Regions from separate parts of the Streptomyces sp. NPDC093018 genome, predicted to be linked through region 3. Evidence: riboswitches for the same ligand, from Rfam matches in the RefSeq annotation. Region 3 holds a riboswitch; each other region holds the start of a gene.
The links. Region 3 has a riboswitch for cobalamin ahead of AB0N90_RS30900 (DUF4430 domain-containing protein). Riboswitches for the same ligand answer to the same signal wherever they lie in the genome.

Region 1 (7,690 bases), on a different contig from region 3:
GGGCGCCGAGCAGCCGCAGCGGGGCCGCGAGCCAGGCCGCCGTCGCCCGCAGGACGCGGAAGACGGCCCGCTCGCCGTAGGCGAGCCACAGCCCGCACAGGACCGCGGCCAGGAAGTGGGCGGCGAACATGCCGACCGAGGCCGCACCGCTCATACCGGCCATGTCGTGCAGGGGCCCGGGACCGGCCATGCCGTGCAGGGCGTGCCCGGCGGAACCTATCTCCGCCCCGCCCATGGAACCCATGTCCATCCGCATGGACCCCATGGAGCCCGCAGAACCCATGTCCATCGAGCCCATCGAGCCCATCGACCCCATGTGCATGGCGCCGGTGCCCGTCGGCGGACCGCCGTGGGACATGGCCATGGAGCCGGACGCCGACCCCTGCGCCAGCGAGAAGGTCTCGTGGAGCACCACCTGGGCGGCGGTCACGACCGCGACGATCGACACCCGGCCGCGCTCCCGCCCGGCGAGCAGCCAGCCCGCCGCGCCGGTCCCGAGCGCGCCCGCGGCCATGGCCCACCAGGGGACGGGAGTTCCCGACATGGTGGCGTGGCCGAGGGCGGCCAGCAGCACACAGGCCGCGGCGAACACGCCGGCCCGCGCTGCGCGGCACCACCCCGGGACAGTCATAGCCCGCTCATCCTCGCACCCGGGGCCCGCTCGTCGGCAGGGGGGCGGCGGGAACCCTCGCCCTCCGGTTCGCCGACAACGGGGGGACGCAACGCGCCAGACGGAGCGGCGGACACATCAGACACAGCGGACACAGCAGACACAAGGGAACCCGGGAAGCACAGGGAACGACTACTGGAGCGCCACCGTGCCCGGCCGCACCACCACGGCCAGGACCCTGACCGGGCCGCCGCGCCGGAACTCCAGCGTGAACGGCACGCGATCGCCCGCATGCCACGCCTTCGAGGGCGCGGGCACCGTGAGATCGACCCCGGTCGGCGACATGGCGAGGCCCTCGCCCGCCGGGACGGCCACGGAGTCGATCACGGACCGGTAGGCCGCGTTGCCCGGCTTCATACGGTGCCGGGAGAGGGTGACCGCGCCGGGGACGTCACGTGCGGTGATCCGTACGAGGGTGTCGGCGGAGCCGCCTTCGTTGGCGATGCGGAAGAACGCCGCCGTCTCCGCGACCCCGACGGAGGGCAGCAGGACCCGCCCCTCCGCGACACGGATACGCGCCGGACTCCCGGCCCGGCCCGCGCCGACCCAGCCGGTCAGCCCCACCAGCGCCGTACAGGACGCCACGACGGGCACCAGGACGGCCAGGGTGCCGTCCCTGAGCCGCCGCCGGCCGAGGCCCCTCAAGAAGGAGGCCCGGTCCGTGATCCGCCTCATCGCACAACCGCCTTCCCGCCGCGCGTCCCACTCGTCCTGCTCGTCCCGCGCATCCCATACGTCCCGTGCGCCCGGCCTCGGGTCCCGGACGGCCGGCGGCCGCGCAGCCGCAGGCTGTTCGCCACCACGAGCACGGAACTCGCCGACATCGCCGCGGCCGCGACCATGGGATCGAGCAGACCGACCATGGCCAGGGGCACGGTGACGACGTTGTAGCCGAACGCCCAGACCAGGTTGGCCCGGATGGTGCCCAGGGTGCGCCGGGCCAGCCGGACCGCGTCGACCAGCGCCTCGATGTCCCCGCGGGCCAGGGTCAGATCGGCCGCGCCGATGGCCACGTCGGCGCCGCCGCCCATGGCGATGCCCAGGTCGGCACCGGCGAGCGCGGCGGCGTCGTTCACCCCGTCGCCGACCACCGCGACCCGGGCACCCCCGCGCGTCAGTTCCCGCACGAGGGCGGCCTTGCCCTCGGGGGTGCAGCGGGCGTGCACCTCCTCGATGCCGAGCGCGGCGGCGACCGCCTCGGCGGGCGCCGCGCCGTCGCCGGTGGCCAGCACCGGGCGGATACCGAGCCGGCGCAGCCGGTCCACGGTCCGGTAGCTGCCGGGGCGCAGCACATCGCCGACGGCGATCAGCGCTTCGGCCCGCCCGTCCACCCGCACCAGGACCGGGGTGTGCGCGGCCGCCTCCGCCGCGGTCAGCGCCGCGGCCAGCTCGTCCGGCAATCGGCCGTCCGCCGCTCCCACCTCGATCATCAGACCGTCCACCCGGCCGCTGACCCCGTGCCCGGGGACGGCGGCGAAATCCGTCACCTCCGGCAGTGGTCCGGCGTCGCCCGTACGGCGCGCATACGCGGTGACGGCCTGTCCGATCGGATGCTCGGAGCCCTGTTCCACGGCTCCGGCCAGTCGTACGACCGCCTCCTGCCCGAGGGCGCCCGGCAGCGCGGTGACCCGGGCCACCGTCATATGACCGGTGGTCAGCGTGCCGGTCTTGTCCAGGACGACCGTGTCCACCTGCTGAAGGGCCTCCAGCGTCTGCGGCCCCCGCACCAGCACGCCCAGCTGCGCCCCACGCCCGGTGGCGGCCATCAGCGCGGTCGGTGTCGCCAGCCCCAGCGCGCACGGGCAGGCCACCACGAGCACGGCCACGCAGGCGGTGAGAGCCGCCTGCGGATCGGCTCCGGCTCCCAGCCAGAAGCCGAGGACGGTCACCGCGAGGGCGAGGACGACGGGTACGAACACACCGGCGACCGCGTCGGCCAGCCGCTGTGCCCGGGCCTTGCCGGCCTGGGCCTCCGTGACGAGACGGGTGATCCGCGCCAGCCTGGTGTCCGCGCCGACCGCCGTGGCCGCCACGAGCAGCAGTCCACCGGCGTTGACGGCGCCGCCGACCAGAGCCGATCCGGGGCCCACCTCCACGGGCTCGCTCTCGCCGGTGACCAGGGACAGATCCACGGCGGAGGTGCCCCGCGTCACCCGCCCGTCGGTGGCGACCCGTTCCCCCGGGCGCACCACGAAGGTCTGCCCCACGCGCAGCCGCTCGATCGGGATCGACCGTTCGCCGAGCTCGTCCTCGTCCCGTACCGTCACGTTCTTGGCAGCGAGTTCGGCGAGCGACCGCAGCGCCGCCCCGGTCCCGCGCCGGGCCCGCCCCTCCAGGAACCGTCCGGTCAGCACGAACAGCGGGACGCTCACGGCCGCTTCCAGATACAGGTGCGCGCTGCCGTCCGACGCGGCGGGCAGCAGGCTGAACGACATCCGCATCCCGGGCCCGCCCGCCCCGCCGAGGAACAGCGCGTACGCCGACCAGGTGAACGACGCTACGGTACCCAGCGAGACCAGCGTGTCCATCGTGGCCGTGGAGTGACGCAGGCCCCGCAGCGCCCTGACATGGAAGGGCCAGGCGCTCCACACGGCCACCGGGGCGGCCAGCACGAAGCACAGCCACTGCCAATCGCGGAACTGCAGGGCCGGCACCATCGAGAGCACCAGCACGGGTACGGCCAGCAGCGCGGTGACCGTGAGCCGTTCCCGCTCGCGCCGGGACTCGGCCTCTTCACCGCCTGCGGCCCCGGAGTCCTCTTCGTCCTCGCGCACCGGCAACGCGGCCTGGTACCCGGCCTGTTCGACCGCGGCGAGGAGGCTCTCGGGCGCGACATCGGCCGGGTGGCTGACCCGGGCGAGCCCCGTGGCCAGATTGACCGAGGCCGTGACGCCCGCCAGCTTGCCGAGCTTCTTCTCCACCCGACGGACACAGGCCGCGCAGGTCATTCCGCCGACGGTGATGTCGGTGACAAGGAGTTCCGCCGCCGGTTCGACCGCGGTCACTCGCCGCCCCCATGGCTCATCCCGGGCATGTCGTCATCGCCGCCGCTCCCGGTGCCATGTATGCCGGGCGCCACCGGCCCCGCCGCCGAGCCGACGGCGTAGGAGACCGCGAACAGCAGCGTCAGCAGGAGCAGGAATCCCCAGAGCGCGGGAGACGGCAGCGGCCTGCCGCGGGTCGTACCGGTGGAGCCGGGTGACATCGGAATATCGGCCATGCCCGACCTTCCTGGTCGCATCGGACCGTCGTGCGAGAGATGGCGATTGGAGCCGTACCGTCGCAGTAGTCGGCCCGACGGAGCGCCGGGTTCCGGGACTTGATCGTGACGTACGCCATAACTGCTGGCACGTCGGCGTGCACGGCCGCCCGGCGGCAGAGCACGCGGGTCCTCGAAGCGGCCGGGGTGTCAGCCGTCCCCGCCGAGCCGGCCCGCCCACCGCTGCTCGACCCCGGCCAACCGCCAGTACGCCAGCGCCGCCGCCCACACGACCACGAACAGGCCGACGATGACGTACCCCACGTTGTCCAGGTCCAGCCCGGCGATCCAATCGGTCACCACGTCACTGAGATCGAGCTTCTCGTGCAGCACGCCGACCAGTTCGATGGTGCCGATCAGGAACGCGACCGCGATGGACAGGCCGGTGATGGTCAGGTTGTAGAACACCTTGCGCACCGGGTTGGAGAACGCCCACTGATAGGCGAAGTTCATGAACGTGCCGTCGAGCGTGTCGAACAGGCTCATCCCCGCCGCGAACAGCAGCGGCAGGCACAGGACCGCGTACCACGGAAGTCCGGCCGCGGCACCGCTGCCCGCCATCACCATCAGGGTGACCTCGGTCGCGGTGTCGAAGCCGAGCCCGAACAGGAAGCCCAGCGGGAACATCTGCCCGGGCCGGGTGACCGCCCCGGTGAAGCGACCCAGGAACCGGTTCATGAACCCCCGCGAGTCCAGGTGCTGTTCCAGGGCGGCCTCGTCGTACGTCCCCGCTCGCATCGCCCGGAAGACCCGCAGGATGCCCGCGAGGGCCACGAGGTTGAGCGCCGCGATGAGGTAGAGGAAGGTCCCGGAGACGGTGGTGCCGACGACGCCGAGGGTCTGGTGGGTACGGGAGTCGTCGTCGAGCAGGGTGCCGGCGAGCTGTGCGCCGCCCGCGACCAGGGCCGCCATGGCGACCACCACGCTGGAATGGCCGAGCGCGAACCAGAAGCCGACCGACACCGGCCGTTTGCCGTCGGCCATCAGCTTGCGGGTGGTGTTGTCGATCGCGGCGATGTGATCGGCGTCGAACGCGTGCCGCATGCCCAGGGTGTACGCGGTGACCCCGAGGCCGATCCCGAACGCCTTGGAGCCGACCTCGTAGTGCCCGGGCACGACCAGCAGGAACAGGATGCCGAACGCCACGACATGCAGGGCGGCGATCACCACCAGCAGCCCGGCGGTTCGGACGGTGTCCTCGCGCCGCCAACGAAAACGGGTCGACTCTGCGGGCAGGGTCATGGGGTCACGCTCCAGCACCTCGTGGATCAGCTCGTGAAGTGCCGTGGCCGGTCTCCTGGCTTACGGGTGCGCGCGTGTCCGTCCCGGCCTTCCCGTCCGCCGGGCGGCGGACGGTGACCGTGCCCAACTGGGACGGATACTCCCCGATCACAGTGGCGAGGGCCGCTCCGGTCTGAGCCCCGCTGGGGGCTGTCACCGGTCTTCCCGAACACCACGGCCCGCCCACCGTAGAACCGGTCACCCGCTCCCGCACAATCGGACGGTCCCCGGGTATCCAAGATCACATCAGGCCGCCCGCGAGGAAGTCCCCGCACCCATGCTCATTTGCGCAGCATCACCACGAGCAGCACCACCAACGCGATCAGCAGCGCGCCGCCCACCGAGGCCAGGGCGATCTTGGCCGCGCTGTACGGCCGTTCGCCGATGACCTCGCCGGTTCGGGCGTTGACCATGACCGGCCACGCCTTGCCCGCGTGGAGGTAGGTCAGGAACCAGACGGGCAGCAGCACCAGCTTGTAGGTGAGGCCGCTGTAGGCGGTGGACATCGAGTGCACCCGCTGCTCGTCGCCGCCGATGTCCCGCTTGCAGTCGGCGCGGATCACCGGCGCCATCCGGGCCTTCGCCGACTCCAGGCCGGTCTCCGGCTCGACGTCGAAGCGGACGGTACGGAAACCCGCCAGGTACTCCTCCTGGTAGGGAACCGTCTCCTCCAGCGGCCAGGGCGTGAGCTTGTCCAGTTCCTTCTCCGGCACCTGACTGCTGCCGGGCACCAGCACATCGTCGAAGAACCGGTCGACGGTTCCGGACACATGGTGCCAACGGGTGTGCCGCACCTGCCGGGTGTTGCCGTCGGAGTCCTCCTCCTCCACCCAGTAGTGCTCGCCGCGCTGACCGGAGTACTCGGTGAAGGTCTGCGCGTCGTACGTCCAGTGCGGCAGGTAACTGCCCCGGAACGTCTCCGCCTCGGTGACCTTCTTCAGCTCGCCGGGCGCGAACCAGCGGGACTTCGTCCACTTCGCCAGGGCGTCCCGGGCCTCCTCACGGCTCACCCCGAACGGCAGTACCGCCTCGGGTACGACGCGTTCGGTGCCGGCGGCGTCCGCGACCAGCGGGGTGGCGCAGAACTGGCACTTGTCGCTGAGGGTGTCGCTCTCGGTCACCGCGTGGCAGCCGGGGCAGGTGTACACCTTCACCCGGCTCGGCGCGGACGCCCGCCGCAGCTCGGCCAGTTCCTCGATGGGGTGCTCGGTGACCTGCCGCGGTATCGGCGTGATGTCCTGCTCGTGCTTGCAGTACGGGCAGCGCAGCGCGTAGGTCCCGGGCGCGTACTCGCTCACCCCGCCGCACGCCTCGCACTGGAACGCCCTGTCGGGCGCCGGCGCGACGTCCTGATCCGTCAACTCACTTCTCCTTGTGACCTGTTACCCGAGGTGCCGGACGGCGGATCTCAGCCCTGCGGGGGCAGCGGCGGCGGCACGTCGGCGAGCAGCGACGCCAACTCCGGGACCTGGTCCGCGGGTTGCCAGGCGGCCTGCCCGCTGCGCCAGACCAGCGTGGCGCGGGTCAGGTTGCCCGCCGCGACCTGCCCGGCCAGCGCGCTCTCGTCGTACGGGCCCTGCTGCTGTCCGGCGACCGCGAGGAACCAGCGCGGCGCGGTGGGCAGCGGCGGCGGGACATCGGCGGCGGGTGCGGCGGGCTGCGCCGGTCCCTGTGCCGCCGGGGCCGCGGGGGCCGTCGTACCGGACATGCTCTGTACGACGCGCTGGCCCAGCGCCATGCCCACGCCCAGCCCGAGCGCGTCACCGCCGGTGCCCGGGTTGGCGGCGGCGAGCGGGATCGCGTCGGCGGCCTGGAGCTTGGCGTAGTCGTCCAGGTTGCCGGTGATGGCCATCCGGGAGCGGGTGTCGATCGCCGCCTCGATCTCCGGCGGGACGCTGATGTTCTCGATGTAGAACCGGGGGATGGCGATGCCGGTGGAGGCCAGTTCCTGGGTCAGCGCGTCGGCGAGCTGCCGCCCGATGCCGTCCTGCCGGGCGGCGAGGTCCAGCAGTGGCACACCGGCCGAGCCCAGTGCGGAGCCCAGCTTGGAGACGATCAGCTGCCGCAGGTGCTCGCCGACCTCCTCGGTGCGGAACTGCGGGTCGGTGCCCACCAGTTCGCGCAGCAGCGCGGCGGCGTCCACCACCTTCGCGGCGAAGGTGCCGAAGGCGCGGACCCGGACCATGCCGAACTCGGCGTCGCGCAGGATCACCGGGTTCTGGGTGCCCCACTTGAAGTCGGTGAACTGCCGGGTGGTGACGAAGTAGACCTCGGCCTTGAACGGCGACTCGAAGCCGTGCTTCCAGCCCTTCAGCGTGGACAGGACCGGCATGTTCTGGGTCGAGAGGGTGTACGTGCCCGGCTGGTAGACGTCGGCAAGCCGGCCCTCGTTGACGAAGACGGCCACCTGCGACTCGCGCACCACGAGCCGCGCGCCCATCTTGATCTCGTTGCCGTAGCGCGGAAAGCGCCACACGATG
Region 2 (7,690 bases), on a different contig from region 3:
AACAACAACACTGTGCTCATGCGGGCGCTCCCGGTGGGATGAAGGGCAGTCCTTGCGGCGCGCCGGACTCGATGAGCCGCCACAGCGCGTCCGTGTCCGCGTGCTGTTCGATCAGATCGCCGAGCCGGTCGAGCTGCTCCTCGCGCAGCGCGGCGAAGGAGGTGTCCGGCGCGGGCACGAAGCGGCGGCCCGCGGCGGCGGCCACCTCGCGCAGAAAGGCCCGCCGGAAGCCGTCCGACTCCAGTGAGCCGTGCCAGTGGGTGCCCCAGGTCTGGCCGACCCGGCAGCCGTCCAGGAAGGCTTCGCCGCCGGTGACTTCGGCGACGCCGTGGTGGATCTCGTACCCCTCGACCGGCTCGCCGAGGGCTTGGCCGGTGGGGCGGGTGAGGGTCTTCTCGCGGGCGAACCGCACCCGCACCGGCAGCAGTCCGAGGCCGGGGACGGCGCCGGCCCGCGACTCCACCTCGTCCTCGATGTGCTCGCCGAGGATCTGGAAACCGCCGCAGATGCCGAGCACCGGCCGGTGTTCGGCGGCCCTGCGGGCGAGCGCGTCGGCGAGGCCGCGCTCGCGCAGCCAGCGGAGCGCCCGGACGGTGCCCCGGGTGCCGGGGACGACGACCAGGTCGGCGTCGGCCAGCTCCTCCGGGCGGTCCACGAACCGCACCACGACGCCGGGTTCGGCGGCCAGCGCGTCCACATCGGTGAAGTTGGACATCAGCGGGATCGCGCACACGGCGACGCGCAGCACGTCCGCGCCGAGCGGGGGAGCGACGGCCGACTCCCGCACCGCGCCCCGCAGGGAGACGCGCAGGCCGTCCTCCTCGTCGATCCCGAGCCCGTGCCGGAACGGCAGCACGCCGTACGCCGGCCGCCCGGTGAGGCCCTTGAGCATGTCCAACCCCGGTTCCAGCAGCGAGACATCGCCGCGGAACTTGTTCACCAGGAACCCGGCGACCAGCTCCTGGTCCGCGGGCGAGAGCAGGGCGAGGGTGCCGAAGAAGGAGGCGAAGACGCCACCGCGGTCGATGTCGCCGACGACGAGCACGGGCAGCCGGGCGCCGCGCGCGATCCCCATGTTGACGATGTCGGTGCGGCGCAGATTGATCTCGGCCGGGCTGCCCGCGCCCTCGCAGATCACCGCGTCGTACTGCCCGCGCAGCTCGGCCAGGCAGTCCAGGACCGTGCCGAGCAGCCGCTGCCGGCGCCCGCCGTGGTAGCCGCGCGCGCTCATCTCGCCCACCGGCTTGCCCAGCAGCACCACCTGGCTGCTCTGCTCGCCGCCGGGCTTGAGCAGCACGGGGTTCATCAGCGCGGTCGGCTCGATCCGGCACGCCTGGGCCTGCATGGCCTGGGCCCGCCCGATCTCGGCGCCCTCCCGGGTGACGAAGGAGTTGAGGGACATGTTCTGCGCCTTGAACGGCGCGACCTTCACACCCTGGCGCACCAGCCACCGGCAGATCCCGGCCGTCACGACGCTCTTTCCGGCGTCGGAGGTGGTGCCGGCGACGAGGAGACCACCGTTCATTTCCCGCGTCCCTTCAGTCCGTTGACGAGGAGGCGCGCGGCGACCGTGGTGCCGAGCGCGAGCAGGCCGACGCGCCGGGAGAGCCGTACGGCCCGTCCGATGTCGGGGACCTGTACGGCCCGTCCGGTGGCGCCGCCCAGTACGGGACGGTGCTCGACGCGACCGCCGTAGGAGAGGGTGCCGCCCAGGCGCACGCCGAGGGCGCCCGCGAAGGAGGCCTCCACGGGACCGGCGTTGGGGCTCGGATGGCGGCGGGCGTCGGCGCGCCACGCCCGTACGGCGCCGCGCGGATCGGGTCCGGCCGCGGCGGCGAGGACGGCGGTCAGCCGCGCCCCCGGCCAGCCGGCCACGTCGTCCAGGCGCGCGGACGCCCAGCCGAAGCGGCGGTGCCTGAGGGACTTGTGACCCACCATGGCGTCCAGGGTGTTGACGGCCCGGAAGCCCAGCAGTCCCGGCACCCCGGCGACCGCGCCCCACACCAGGGCGCCCACGACCGCGTCGGAGGTGTTCTCGGCGACCGACTCGACCACGGCCCGCGCGATCCCGTCGGCGTCCAGCGCCTGCGGGTCCCGGCCGCACAGATGCGGCAGCCGGGCGCGGGCCGCCTCGATGTCCCCGGCCGTCAGGGCGGCCCCGATGGCCTGCGCCTCGCGGGCGAGTGAGGTGCCGCCGACGACGGCCCAGGTGGCCGCGGCGGTCAGGGCGACGGACGCGGCGGGGCAGGGGCGTACGGCACGGGCGGCCAGCGCGCCGAGCGCGACGGCGCCACCGGCGCACACGGTGGTGTGCAGAGCGCCCCAGCCGCGGTGGTCGTGCCACAACGCGCCTTCGACAGCGGCGGCCGCGCGCCCGAACGCGGCGACCGGATGCCCGCGGCGGGGATCGCCGAGGAGGAGGTCGCCGAGAAGTCCGGCGGCGGCGCCGTACGCGTAACTGCGATCGGCGGCCATCGGCTCAGTCGGCCGTGGTCACCGCGACAGTGGTCCTGGTACTGGTCCTTCGGCAGCCGAGCATGGCGATGTGTCCTCACTCAGGGTGTCCGCGCCCTGGTTCGACGTGATCCGGCGGCGAGAGTTCCTGGCTACCCGGGGGTTCTTCCCCGGTGACAGTGGCGGGACCGCGCCGGATTCGCACCGGCTTCCTCTTCTGCTGCCGTAGATGGCGTGGGAAGTCCACCACGCCCTCGGAACGGCCGTCAACTTGCCGTTGACCTGCGGGAGTGTGCAGATTCCCACACCACGAGGGGTGTTCCCGCACCAGGGGGGGGTCCGGGCACGCGAGAGGCTCCCCTGCCGCGGGCGGCGCAGGGGAGCCTTCGGGAACTGCCGGGGCCTGGGCCCCGGGCTCAGGACTTGGAGACGATCAGGAGGATGCCGTACGCCACCGCCGCCGCGCAGGCCGCGAAGCAGACGTAGGCGCCGGTGACGGCGAGCGTGGCGGTGCCGCCCTCGGCCGCGGCCTTCTCGCGCCGGGCGAGGCCGTTGACGCCGAGGGTGAACAGGACCACCAGGCCCACGGTGAACGCGAGGCTGACGCCGAAGACGGAGCCGATGGACGCCCAGTCGATCTTCATGGGAATGCTTCCTTGGTGAACGGGCTCGGGGTCAGACGGTGGCGGCCGGCGGGGCCGAGGCGGCGGGGGCCGACGTCTCGGCGGCCGGAGCCTGCGCGGGGGCCGGGATGGTGGCCGTCAGGTCCTCGGTGATCGCGCCCGTGGGCGGGGGGCTCACCGCGGCGATGGCGGTGGTCACCACGCCGGAGGGCTCCGCGGCCGGGTCGGCGACCACATTGGTGTGGTCGATGACCTCGCGCCGGGACAGCTTGTAGATCCAGGCGCTCGCGGCGATCAGGAAGACGGCGACGGCGGCGGTGCCCCCGTCACCGAGTTCGGTGACGGCCTCGGCGCCCGCGCCGACCAGCGCGGCGGCCGGCAGGGTGAGCACCCAGGCGACGGTCATCCGGGTCGCGGTGGACCAGCGGACCACACCGCCCTTGCGGCCGAGGCCCGAACCCATCACCGCGCCGGAGACGACATGCGTGGTGGAGAGGGAGAAGCCGAGGTGGGAGGAGGCCAGGATGGCGGTCGCGGCACTGGTCTGCGCGGCGAAGCCCTGACGGGGCTCCAGATCGGTCAGGCCCGTGCCCATGGTGCGGATGATGCGCCAGCCGCCGATGTAGGTGCCGAGCGCGATGGCCAGGCCCGCGGAGAGGATCACCCAGGTGGGAGGGTTGGAGCCGGGGGCGATGGCGCCGCCCGCGATCAGCGCGAGGGTGATGATGCCCATCGTCTTCTGCGCGTCGTTGGTGCCGTGCGCGAGGGAGACCAGCGCGGCGGAGGCGACCTGGCCGACGCGGAAGCCCTTGCGGGTGGCCTCGCCCTCGGCCTTGGTGCCGGCCTTGTAGGAGAGCCGGGTGGCCACCAGGGCGGCGACACCCGCCACGACCGGCGCGGCGACCGCGGGCAGCAGCACCTTGGTGACCAGGACGCCGCCGTGCACGGCGCCGAATCCGGCGGAGGCGACGGCGGCGCCGATCAGACCGCCCATCAGGGCGTGCGAGGAACTGGAGGGCAGGCCCACCAGCCAGGTCAGCAGGTTCCAGAGGATCGCGCCGACCAGGGCGGCGAAGATGACCTCGGGGCGGATGCCGCTCTCGTCGACGAGTCCCTTGGAGATCGTGTTGGCGACCTCCACGGAGAGGAAGGCGCCCACCAGGTTGAGGGTGGCGGACATGGCTACCGCGAGCTTCGGCTTCATCGCGCCGGTGGAGATGGTGGTGGCCATCGCGTTCGCGGTGTCGTGGAAACCGTTCGTGAAATCAAACGCGAGTGCGGTAACCACCACAATCGCGAGGATCAGCGAGAAGCTTTCCATTTACCCAGACAATCATTCGAGGTCGTTGTCCGGATGAACGTAGGCAACCTGGGTGAACGGAAGATGAACTGGGGCGGGCACAGGGGTGTCCGCATCGGGGGAGTGAGCCTCCGCTTCCGCTTCCCGAACCGGACGTGCCCATACGCCCCTTGGGTCACCAGCCCGCCGCGAAGGTCCGCAGCCTGCTGGAGGTGCCGTTGAAGAGATTCTGGTCACCCGGCAGCCGGCCCGCGGTGGCGTACTGCCAGAAGGTCCAGTACTGCCAGCCGCCGGGCAGCCTGCCCGGTTCCGAGGTGCCGTGGCGGGCGACCCACAGGGGGTGGCGGGAGGCGAAGGCGTGGCTGTCGCCGGTGCACTGCTTCCACCACTGGGCCGTGGTGTAGATCACGGGACGGCGGCCAATCTCGCGGGCCATCTCGTCGCTGAACGACCAGATCCACGACTTCATGCGCTTCCAGCCCAGCCGGTAGCAGGGGTGCTTCGCGCTGTACGGGTTGTACTCGATGTCCAGCGCGGGCGGCAGCGTCCAGCCGTCGGCCCGCCAGCCCCCGCCGTGCGCCACGAAGTAGCGGGCCTGCGCGGCGCCGGAGGACTCGTCCGGCAGCGCGAAGTGGTAGGCGCCGCGGATCAGTCCCGCGTCGCGGGCGCCGTCGTACTGCTGACGGAAATAGGGGTTGTGGTAGCTCGTGGACTCGGTCGCCTTGACGTAGGTGAAGTGCGCCCCGCGGGCCTGTGCGGCCGGCCAGTCCACCTTCTTCTGGTGGGACGACACGTCGTGCCCCTTGGGCCGGCTCGCGATCCGGTCCGGGGGGCCGGCCGCGGCGGTGGCGGCGCAGGTGAGGGCGAGGGCCGCGGTGGTCGCCGCGAGGGCACCGGCGCGGCGGCGGAGGTGGGTGCGGTCACGGGCCATGGGCCGGCTCCCCGGGGGTGACGGACGACCAGGTCGCCCGGAGGGCAAGGAGGGCTCATTCAAGGGCCGGTGATCATCGAATCAGTGGAGATTTTTAGCGTTTGGCCGGATATACACCCTTTTGGTGGTGCGGAAGTTCGGACGGAAGTGCGGCGACCGGCCACCTGGTGTACAAGCGGCTGGCAGGATCGCGGGCATGACCTCCAAGCTGCGGGAGACGGGCGGAGAAGTGCGCGAGGAAGCGGCTCGGTCCTGGGCGGCGGTGGTGGCGACGGCACGGCGGAGCGTCGCCGACGGGCTGGTCGTCGGCACCTCCGGCAATGTCTCCGCGCGCGTCGGGGACGTGGTGCTGGTCACCCCGTCGGGTGTGCCCTACGACCGGCTCACCCCGGACGACATCACCGCAGTGGACCTCACCGGCCGTCAGGTGCTCGGGACGCTGGTGCCGACCAGCGAGCTGCCCATGCATCTCGCCGTCTACCGCACCACCGACGCCCGCGCGATCGTCCACACCCACGCCGTGCACGCCACCGCGGTCTCCACGCTGGTGCCCGAGCTGCCGCTGGTCCACTACATGGCCGCCGCCCTCGGCGGACCGGTGCGGGTCGCGCCGTACGCCGCCTACGGCACCGACGAACTGGCCGAGCACATGCTCCGGGCCCTCGCCGACCGCTCCGGGTGCCTGCTGCAGAACCACGGCACCCTCACGTACGGCGCCACCCTCGACCAGGCGTACGACCGCACCGCCCAGCTGGAGTGGATGTGCCGGCTCTGGCTGACCGCCTCCTCGGTCCCGGGTCTGACCCCGTCTCTGCTGACGGAGGCACAACTCGCCGAAGTCGGGGAACGCCTGAAGGGATACGGCCAACGGAGGTGACCCGTGTCCCGCAGCTTCCCGATCGACTCCTCGACAAGCTCCCCGACCAGCTCCTCTATCCATGACCTGACGTCGACTCTGCGCCTTTCGTCCCGATATCTTCCTCCTTCACTCCATCCCGCCTCTCCACTGGCCGGGCACCGCACCCCCCGTGACACTGGTGCCGTGCACCCCCTCAAAGCGACCGCCGCCGCGGTCACCGCCGTCGTGGCCGCCGGTCTGGCATCCGTGGCCGCCGGGCGGCTCGCCAGTGATGTCGCGCTGAAGGCGACCGGCGGCCGGCCGCTGCCCACCGAGCCCCGGCTCACCGTGCACGGCACCGCGGCCGGCCAGATCACGCTCACCCGGGACCTGGCCTCGCTGCGCCCCGGTACCTACGGCCTCGCGGGCGACGGCTCGCACGCGGTCGTGGGGCCCGTCCTGGAGACCGCGCCGCACACCGCCGACACTGTCGTACGCCGCCTGGACGGCGTGACGCACGGCACCCTCGCGCCCGGCGACTCCGTCTGGCTCACCCCCAATGTGCACGTCGGCAACCCGCGCACCGCGCTCGGCCTCGACCACGCCGACGTGGACGTGCCCGGCGAACTCGGCGCGCTGCCCGCCTGGTTCCTGCCCGGCGACCGGGACACCTGGGTGATCGCCGTGCACGGCCTGGGCGCCACCCGCGAGCACGCCATGAACGTGATGGGTTTCCTGCGCGCCCGCAGGCTTCCGGTTCTGGCCCTCGCCTACCGCGGCGACCTCGGCGCACCCCGCCCCGCGGACGGCCTGAACCACCTCGGCGAGACCGAGTGGCGCGACGTGGACGCGGCGATCCGCTACGCCGTGCGCTACGGCGCCCGCCGCGTCGTCCTGCTCGGCTGGTCCACCGGCGCCACCATGGCGCTGCGCGCCGCCGAGCACTCCGCCGTGCGCGAGCACATCGCCGGGCTGATCCTCGACTCGCCGGTGCTCAGCTGGGAGGCCACGCTGCGCGCCCTCGCCCGTGCCCGGCACACCCCCGCCCCGCTGCTGCCGCTCGCGGTCCGCGCCGCCCAGGGCCGCGCCGGGCTGCACGCCGACCGGGTCGCCGAGATCACCGACCCCGAGCGGCTCGCCGTTCCCACCCTGATCATCCACGGCCCCGGCGACCGGGTCGCCCCCTGGGAGTTCTCCCGGCTGCTCGCCGCCCGCCGCCCCGACCGCGTCGCCCTGCACACCGTGCCGAACGCCCCGCACGCGGCGATGTGGAACCCGGACCCACCGGCGTACGAGGAGCGGTTGCGGCGCTTCCTGACCCCGCTGATGTGACGGCGTACGCCGGGGCGCACCGGGCGCGCCGGGACCGGCCGGGCCCGTTCCGGTTGTGACCGTGCGGTTGGCCGAAACATGCCTGCCGACCCCGTGCGGAACCCGGTGCGTTGGCCAGCCCTGTCGCCCGCCGTGACATTCCGTTTGGGTTTTCGGACCGTCAACCGGAAGACTGCCCCTGTGACGTCCCGTATCCCGCGCGACTCCAGGCT
Region 3 (7,690 bases):
ACCTTGCGCGCGTCGACCGGCAGCCGGCCGTCACGGCGCACATCCACCAGCCGCTCACCGCACTCCCGCACGGGCACGGCGGCGACCTTCGGATCGGACATCAAGATGATCTCTGCCATGGGCCGATCGTCTCAGCCCCGCGCCGCCGGGGGGAGCAGTCCGGCCAGTCAGAGCCGCAGTGTGAGATGGCGCGGCCCCCGCAGCATCGCGTTCTGCCGGTACGGCGGCGGGTCCTCGACCAGCTCCGCCGTGCCCAGCCGGGGGAGCAGCGCGGTGAGCGCGGACTGCGCCTCCAGCCGGGCGAGCGGGGCGCCGTAGCAGAGGTGGATGCCGGAGCCGAAGCCGAGGTGCTCGTTGTCGGCGCGGGTCGGGTCGAAGCGGTCGGGATCGGTGAAGCGGCGCGGGTCGCGATTGCCCGCGGCCAGGGCCAGGAACACGGAGGAGCCGCGCGGGAGCGTGGTGCCGGCGACGTCGAAGTCGGCGAGCGGGATGCGCTCGCGCATATGCACCGGGGGTTCGAAGCGCAGCAGTTCCTCCACCGCCCGCGGCATCAGCTCGGGTTCGCGGCGCAGCCGGTCCAGCTCCTCGGGATGGCGCAGCAGGGTCAGCACCCCGTTGGTGATGAGGTTGACCGTGGTCTCGTGCCCGGCGATCAGCAACAGCACCGCCGTCTGGGCCAGTTCCTCCTGGCTGAGCCGCAACTCGGGGTCGGGCTCGGAGACGAACGCGGACAGGAGGTCGTCGCGCGGGTCGCCCCGGCGCTGCTCGGCCAGGCCCACCAGGTATCCGCCCATCTCCTGGCGGGCCCGTTCGGCCTCGTCGCGCGGTGCCGAGCTCGCGTCCGGCCGTACGTCCGCGGACGCCACCAGCGTGTCCGACCAGGCCCGGAAGAGCGGTTCGTCCTCGTGCGGCACCCCGAGCAGCCGGCAGATCACCGTGACCGGCAGCGGATAGGCGAAGTCGTCCACGACATCGACCTGCCCGCCCGACTCGAACGGCGCCAGCAGCTCCTTGGTGATGTTCTCGATCTCGGTGCGCATCCCGTCCACCCGGTGCGGCGTGTGTGGCGGGCCGAACGGCCGCATGGCCAGGTTGCGCAGCCGGTGGTGCTCCGGATCGTCCAGGCGCAGGAACGGCGGCTTGGCGGTCTCCAGGCCGCGGGTGCGGGGATCCGCGCTCATCCGCGGATCGTGCAGCAGCGCGGCGACCTCGTGATAGCCGCCGATCAGCAGGCTGCCGTCGGCCTGCGGGACGACGGCCCCGGCCTCCCGCAGCTCCGCGTACAGGGGGTAGGGGTCGGGGCGGCTGGCGTAGTCGGTGATCCTGGCCAGCAGGGTGCCGGGGTCCATGTCGGCTCCTCGGAGTGGGGGTGGGCTATACCACCGTCAGCCGGCGGTCCGGCAGATAGCCGGTCAGTGCGACCGTCGGGCCGTGCGAGAGCACCGACGGGTCCGGTACGTCGGACGGGATCGGGATCTCGGCCGCGAGCGCCCGGTCGGCGGCGCCCGGCGGGGGCGGGAACGGCGCGCCGGTCTCGATCAGATGCTGGTAGTAGTCGAGCGACTTGGCCATGTCGACGGTGACCGCGGCGGTGACCCGGCCCCGGTAGCCGTAGACCATGGCGAGCCGGCGCGCCTCCAGGGAGCCCTGCGCGATGACCACGTGGTCGGAGTAGGTGGGCACCCCCACCGATTTGATGTTGAGCCCGAACTGGGTCGACCAGAATGTCGGCAGGGCCAGGTGCGGGCGCCGCAGCGGTCCCGGGCTGACCATGTTGTGGGCGGCCACCTCGGCCTGGGTGACCGCGTTGCCCCAGTGCTCCAGGGACAGCAGCTGGTAGCCGAAGAGCGGGTGCGGGAAGCGGGAGACGTCACCGGCCACGAAGACGTCGTCGGTGACGATGCCGTACATATTGAAGGCCCGGCATCCGGCGTCACAGGCCAGCCCGCGCGGGCCCGCCGCGAGCCCGGAGTCCGCGAGCCACTCCACATTGCGCACCGCGCCGAGCGCCACCACGCACACATCCGCGTCCACCTGGTTGCCGTCGGACAGCTCCACTCCGGTGAAGGTCTTCTCGCCGAGCAGCCTGGTCACCGTCACCCCGGTGCGCAGGTCCACGCCGTGGTTGCGCTGCATGGCGGCCGCGAGCTTGGAGAGGGTGCCGCCGAGCGCGCCGACCAGGGGCGCGGGGCCGCGCTCGGTGACCGTGACCTCCAGGCCGCGCTCCCGGCAGGCCGAGGCGATCTCGGAGCCGGTGAACCCGCCGCCGATCACCAGCACCCGCCGCGGCCCCGCGTCCAGCGCCGCCGCGAGCCCCGCCGCGTCCTCGCGGGTGCGCACGGTGAACACGCCGTCCAGCGCGGCCTCCGCCGGGTTCGGCCAGGGCCGGGCGCGGGTCCCGGTGGCGATCAGCACCCGGTCGTACGGCAGTGACTCCCCGTTGTCGAGCAGCACCCGCCTGCCCAGCGTGTCCAGGCCGGTGGCCCTTACACCGAGCACCCATTCCGCCTCGGGGTCGCGGCGCATCGGCAGCCCGGTGGAGTCGGCGGGCGCGACGCCCAGCAGTACCTGCTTGGACAGCGGCGGGCGGTCGTACGGCGGATGGGGTTCGTCCCCGACGACGGTCAGGGAGCCGGTGAAACCCTGCTCGCGCAGCGCCTCCGCGGCCCGCAGCCCGGCCAGCGAGGCGCCCACGACGACGATCCGGCCGCCTGTGAGGTCATCGGGCACCGCCGCTCACCTCTTCCCCGAGGAGGATGGCCTGCACCGGGCAGGCCGCGGCGGCCTGGCGCACCCGTTCGACCTGATCGTCGGGGACGGCCGGGGCGTACAGCAGCCCTTCCTCGCCGTGCAGCCGGAACACGTCCGGCGCGAGGAACACGCACTGTGCGTAGCCCTGGCAGCGCGTGAGGTCGACAACGGTCTGCATCGCAACCACTTCCTCCTCCGCCGTACCGCCCCCTCACGTCCAGCATGGGGCGAGACCGGGGCGCGCGCACGGCCACCCGGGCGGCGGCCGGGAGCGGCGCGCCAACGCCTCGCGGGAAAACGCCGCTTGACGGATCCGGACGAACGCCGACATGTCCACGGGTCCGCGCGGAAAAAAACTGGTCCAACCAGTTGACCACTGTACGAAGCGCGTCCACCCTGATCGCCATGACTGAGGGACACATACGGCGCGAGGCGGTCTCCGACCAGCTCTTCGCCCTGTTGCGGGACAGGATTCTCGGCGGGGTGCTGCCGGCGGGCAGCGCGCTCACCGCCGAGCGGGAACTGGCGGCCGAGTTCGGGGTGAACCGGCACGCCGTACGGGAGGCCGTCAAACGCCTTCAGCAGGCCCGGCTGGTCGAGGTCAGCCATGGCGGCCGCACCCAGGTGCTGGACTGGCGGCGCACCGCCGGTCTGGAACTCGCCGTGGGCATCGCCGCCGCCGACAGCGGGCCCACCGTGCAGGACATCGCCCGCGACGCCCTGGAGATGCGGGCCTGTATCGGCGCGGACGCCGCCCGGCTGTGCGCGCTGCGCTGCTCCGCGCGGGCCGCCGCCGAGATCGCCGCGGCCGTCGAGGCGCACGCGCAGGCCGGGCCCGATCTGACGGAGCTGGACGAGACCTACATCGCCTGGTGGCGGCTGATCGTGGAGGGCTCCGGGAACATCGCCTATCTGCTGGCCTTCAACAGCCTGGTCGACGGACTGATCCCGGTCGCCGACGTGCCCGCCGACCTCGGCGCGGGCGAGATCCTCGACGTCGAGGCCCATCGGCGGCTCGCCGGGCACATCACGGCCCGCGAGGCCGGTGCGGCCGAGCTGCTGGCCCGTGAGCTGCTGACCCGCAGCGTGCCCGCCGCGCCCCGCGCCCGCAAGGGGGCACGGCGATGATCCCCACCGTGATCTACGCGATCCCGGCGTTCGTGCTGCTGGTCGTGGTGGAGGCGCTGTCGTACCGCTTCCTGCCGGACGACGACGAGCGCGGGTACGAGCTGCGCGACACCGTCACCAGCATGTCCATGGGCGCGGGCAGCCAGGTCATCGCGGTGCCGTGGAAGGTCGCGACCATCGTGGTCTACGCCGCCGCGTACACCGCCGTCCCCTGGCATCTGTCGCCGTCCTCCGGCTGGACCTGGCTGCTGCTGTTCTTCGGCGACGACCTGGCCTACTACGCCTATCACCGGGCCCATCACCGGGTACGGGTGCTGTGGGCGAGCCATGTGGTCCACCACTCCAGCCTGCGCTACAACCTCTCCACCGCGCTGCGCCAGACCTGGACGCCGATGACCGGCCTGCCGTTCTGGCTGCCGCTGGCGCTGCTCGGGGTGCCGCCGTGGATGATCCTGGTCGAGCAGGCGGTCAGCCTCGTCTACCAGTTCTTCCTGCACACCGAGCGGGTGGACAAGCTGTGGCGCCCGGTGGAGTGGTTCTTCAACACGCCCTCGCACCACCGGGTCCACCACGGCTCCAACCAGGTCTACCTGGACCGCAATTACGGCGGCATCCTCATCATCTGGGACCGGCTCTTCCGCACCTTCGAACCGGAGGGGGAGCGGGTGGTGTACGGGCTGACGAAGAACATCGACAGCTACAACCTGGTGCGGGTGGCCTTCCACGAGTACGCGGCGGCCTGGCGCGACGTCCGGGCGGCGGTACGGTGGCGGGACCGGGCCGGGTATGTGTTCGGGCCGCCGGGATGGTCACCCCGCGTCGGCCGATGAGATGATGATGATCAAGTCGAGCCGGAAGTTCGGGGGGTAGCAGTGGCCGGATCGGTCCCGTGCCGTGTCGTCGTGTGCCGTGACTGCTGCTGCGGCAGCCCGAAGGTGACCGGCGTCGACCACGCGGCGCAGACCGCCCGGCTGGAGGCGGCGGTACCCCTGCGGATCTCCGACTGCCTCGACGTGTGCGACCAGGCCAACGTCATCGTCGTACAGCCCTCCGCCACCGGCCGCGCCGCCGGTGGCCGGCCGGTCTGGCTGGGGCTCGTCAACGACCCGGAGGCGACCGAGGACATCATCACCTGGGTACGGTCCGGCGGGCCGGGCGTGGCACCACTGCCGGAGATCCTCGGGCTGTACGCCTTCACACCACCGGGACGCCCGGCCAACCCCTGAGCCCCAAGGGCCGCGGAATCAGCCGGAGTTCTAGTCCGTCTTCACCAATTACCCCTAGAATGAACACCGTTCGCACAACAACCGCATAAGTGCGTGACTGGGGGAAGCCGGTGGGAATCCGGCGCTGACCTGCAACCGTGTGCGGCCGTGGGCCGCGAGTCGGGCTGCCCGGCACGTGCTGGAACCGCTTCCCACTGTCATGGTCCGCAGCGCGAAGCCGAGAGCCATGCCCGGAGCACCGGGTCCGGCCCGTCCACCGGTCCGCGCGAGCGGCGGTGCCCGGAGCCGCCCGGGTGCGCCTCGCTCGCCCGGCGACGAGGCCGCGGGCCGCCCGCCCAGGAAGGCTCAGCTCTTGCACGGCACCTTCGCACGCCGCACCCTGATCACCGCGACCGCCCTCGGCATGGCCCTCGTCGCCGCGCCGGCGACCGCCCACGCCCAGAGCGCACCGGGCACGAACGCCCCGGTCAGAGTGACGCTCACCGTCCAGGGACCGGACGGGACCCTCTTCAAGGGGAAGATCAGAACCCGCGGTCACGACGTCACCACCGCGACCGGCGGCACGCACACCTGCGACGGCACCAACGGCGGCGCCAACCCCTCCGCCGTGCCGACGCCCACCGCGGCCCTCGACGACGCCGCCCACCGGCGGCACTTCAGCTGGGACGGCGCCTGGTACGCGTCGTTCGACGACTACTCCGTCGACATCATCAAGAACGTCAGCGGCGGCGCCTCCGCCTACTGGAACATCTCCGTCAACGGCACGCCCACCCCGGTGGGCGGCTGCCAGTTCAAGCTGAACGCCGGAGACACCGTGGCGTTCACCTGGACGGCGTTCTGATCCGGCCCGCTCCTCACCGGCCGGGGAACGGACGCGCCTCGGCCGGTGCGACCGGCTCCCCGGCCCGCACCCCGTGCAGGACATGGGCCAGCACCTCCGCCCCGCGCACCACCCGTGGCCCCGGCCGGTTGTAGTACGACGGCCCGTCCAGCACCCAGACCCGACCGGACCGTACGGCGGGCAGCTCCGGCCAGCCCGGCAGCTTCGTGAGCAACTCGGCCTCACGCAGGGTGCGTTCGGGCGGGAAGCCGCACGGCAGGACGAGCAGCACGTCCGGCCGCGCGGCGCGCACCGCCGACCACTCCACCGGTTCCGTGTGCTCGCCGGGCGAGGCGAGGAGCGGTTCGCCCCCGGCGGCGGTGATCTGCTCCGGCACCCAGTGTCCGGCCGGCCACAGCGGGTCGAGCCATTCGATCGCCGCCACCCGGGGCCGGCCGAGACCGGCGACCGCGCCCCTTAACCGGTCGAGCCGGTCCCGCAGTTCGGCCCGGCGGCGCAGCGCGCGCTCACGCACGCCCAGCAGTTCGCCGACGGTGACCAGGCAGTCCAGTACGTCGTCCAGCGTGCGCGGTTCCAGGCTGAGCACCCGGGTGTCCGCGTCGAGCAGCCGTACGGCCCGGCTGACCCGCTCGTACGACACCGCGCACACGGCGCACAGGTCCTGGGTGAGCACCACATCGGGCCGCAGCGCCGCCAGCGCCTCGGTGTCGAGCGTGTACAGGGACGACCCCGAGTGCGCCGACCCGCCGACGGCATCGGAGATCTCCCGGCTGGTCAGCACGTCCTGGTCCAGCTCCGCCCCGGTCACCACCGGCACCGCCGCCACCTCCCGGGGCGGCCAGTCACATTCGTGCGTACGCCCGACCAGGCTCGCGGAGAGACCGAGCGCGGCGACGATATCGGTCGCGGCAGGAAGAAGGGAGACGATCCGCATGCGCTGAGCCTATGCCGGGCGTGCTTGCGGTGGCGCCGAAAGGAGGGCGGCGGTCCGGGCGGCTCGGGGCGGGGGCCGACCAGGGGGTACGTCCAGCGCCGACGGGGGCCGCCTGGGGCGGGGCCGAGCGGGGAACGGCGGGCCGGACACCTGGAGCGGGGCCCGCCGCGCGCTGTACCTCCGGTGCCGGGTGAGCACGCCTACATCGCACCTCGTACGCCGAGCGGGCATCGCCGTGCCGTCGCAGGGCATGGCGAGCTGGACGAGCTGCTTCACGCCGATCCTCGTCCGCCGTGTGCCGCGTGCATTGGGTCTCGGGGTGAGTGGTAGGAGGCGCGTGCCGTACCGATGCGCCGGTCGGGCGACCACGCCGCTCCGCACTCTGCTGCGCCGAGTGGCCGCTGCCCTTGCCGTGCGGCGGGCGCCGCGTCCCGAATCTCCTTCAGGACGGCGCGGCGGGGGCGAGTGCCGGATAGCCGGTGGCCCGCGCTGACTCCGCGCGCCGTGCCCCGGGCGCCCGGTGTCGGATCCGGTGTGCGATGCGCCGGATGATCTGGCGCCTCCGGCATCGGCCGCTGAGTGCTCCCCGGGGTGAGCGCGCCATGCCGAACGCCTCGCGGCGAGCGCCCCCTTCGAGCGCCCGCCTCGCAGAGCACCACTCCTAGGCACCGCCTCTCAGGCACTGCCCCCCGTCACACCCCCCACCGCACCGCGATCGTGTCACCGACCCCGATCGTCATGTCGCGGGTGGCGGTGGTGAAGGCCGAGCCGTCGATGCTGGTCTTCCAGGTGCTGGAGCCGCTGTTCGCC

Region 1: another riboswitch for cobalamin. It lies ahead of AB0N90_RS21385 (HoxN/HupN/NixA family nickel/cobalt transporter); the one in region 3 lies ahead of AB0N90_RS30900 (DUF4430 domain-containing protein).
Region 2: another riboswitch for cobalamin. It lies ahead of AB0N90_RS10185 (cobalamin biosynthesis protein); the one in region 3 lies ahead of AB0N90_RS30900 (DUF4430 domain-containing protein).

The regions. Positions count from the first base shown of each region.
Region 1 is NZ_JBFBFF010000009.1:174,197-181,886, forward strand. It holds gene AB0N90_RS21365 (hypothetical protein) at 1-631, opposite strand, end outside; gene AB0N90_RS21370 (copper chaperone PCu(A)C) at 803-1,345, opposite strand; gene AB0N90_RS21375 (heavy metal translocating P-type ATPase) at 1,342-3,675, opposite strand; gene AB0N90_RS21380 (hypothetical protein) at 3,672-3,890, opposite strand; gene AB0N90_RS21385 (HoxN/HupN/NixA family nickel/cobalt transporter) at 4,080-5,171, opposite strand; cobalamin riboswitch at 5,199-5,402, opposite strand; gene AB0N90_RS21390 (hypothetical protein) at 5,492-6,571, opposite strand; gene AB0N90_RS21395 (SPFH domain-containing protein) at 6,619-7,690, opposite strand, start outside.
Region 2 is NZ_JBFBFF010000003.1:624,816-632,505, forward strand. It holds gene cobN (cobaltochelatase subunit CobN) at 1-20, opposite strand, end outside; gene AB0N90_RS10180 (cobyric acid synthase) at 17-1,525, opposite strand; gene AB0N90_RS10185 (cobalamin biosynthesis protein) at 1,522-2,475, opposite strand; cobalamin riboswitch at 2,574-2,717, opposite strand; gene AB0N90_RS10190 (hypothetical protein) at 2,871-3,098, opposite strand; gene AB0N90_RS10195 (inorganic phosphate transporter) at 3,130-4,398, opposite strand; gene AB0N90_RS10200 (lysozyme) at 4,553-5,308, opposite strand; gene AB0N90_RS10205 (class II aldolase/adducin family protein) at 5,505-6,185, shown strand; gene AB0N90_RS10210 (alpha/beta fold hydrolase) at 6,351-7,478, shown strand; gene AB0N90_RS10215 (hypothetical protein) at 7,659-7,690, shown strand, end outside.
Region 3 is NZ_JBFBFF010000018.1:60,126-67,815, forward strand. It holds gene AB0N90_RS30865 (M15 family metallopeptidase) at 1-119, opposite strand, end outside; gene AB0N90_RS30870 (cytochrome P450) at 168-1,349, opposite strand; gene AB0N90_RS30875 (FAD-dependent oxidoreductase) at 1,375-2,730, opposite strand; gene AB0N90_RS30880 (ferredoxin) at 2,720-2,929, opposite strand; gene AB0N90_RS30885 (GntR family transcriptional regulator) at 3,157-3,879, shown strand; gene AB0N90_RS30890 (sterol desaturase family protein) at 3,876-4,709, shown strand; gene AB0N90_RS30895 (hypothetical protein) at 4,752-5,105, shown strand; cobalamin riboswitch at 5,156-5,296, shown strand; gene AB0N90_RS30900 (DUF4430 domain-containing protein) at 5,458-5,946, shown strand; gene AB0N90_RS30905 (cobalamin-binding protein) at 5,960-6,880, opposite strand; gene AB0N90_RS30910 (hypothetical protein) at 7,573-7,690, opposite strand, start outside.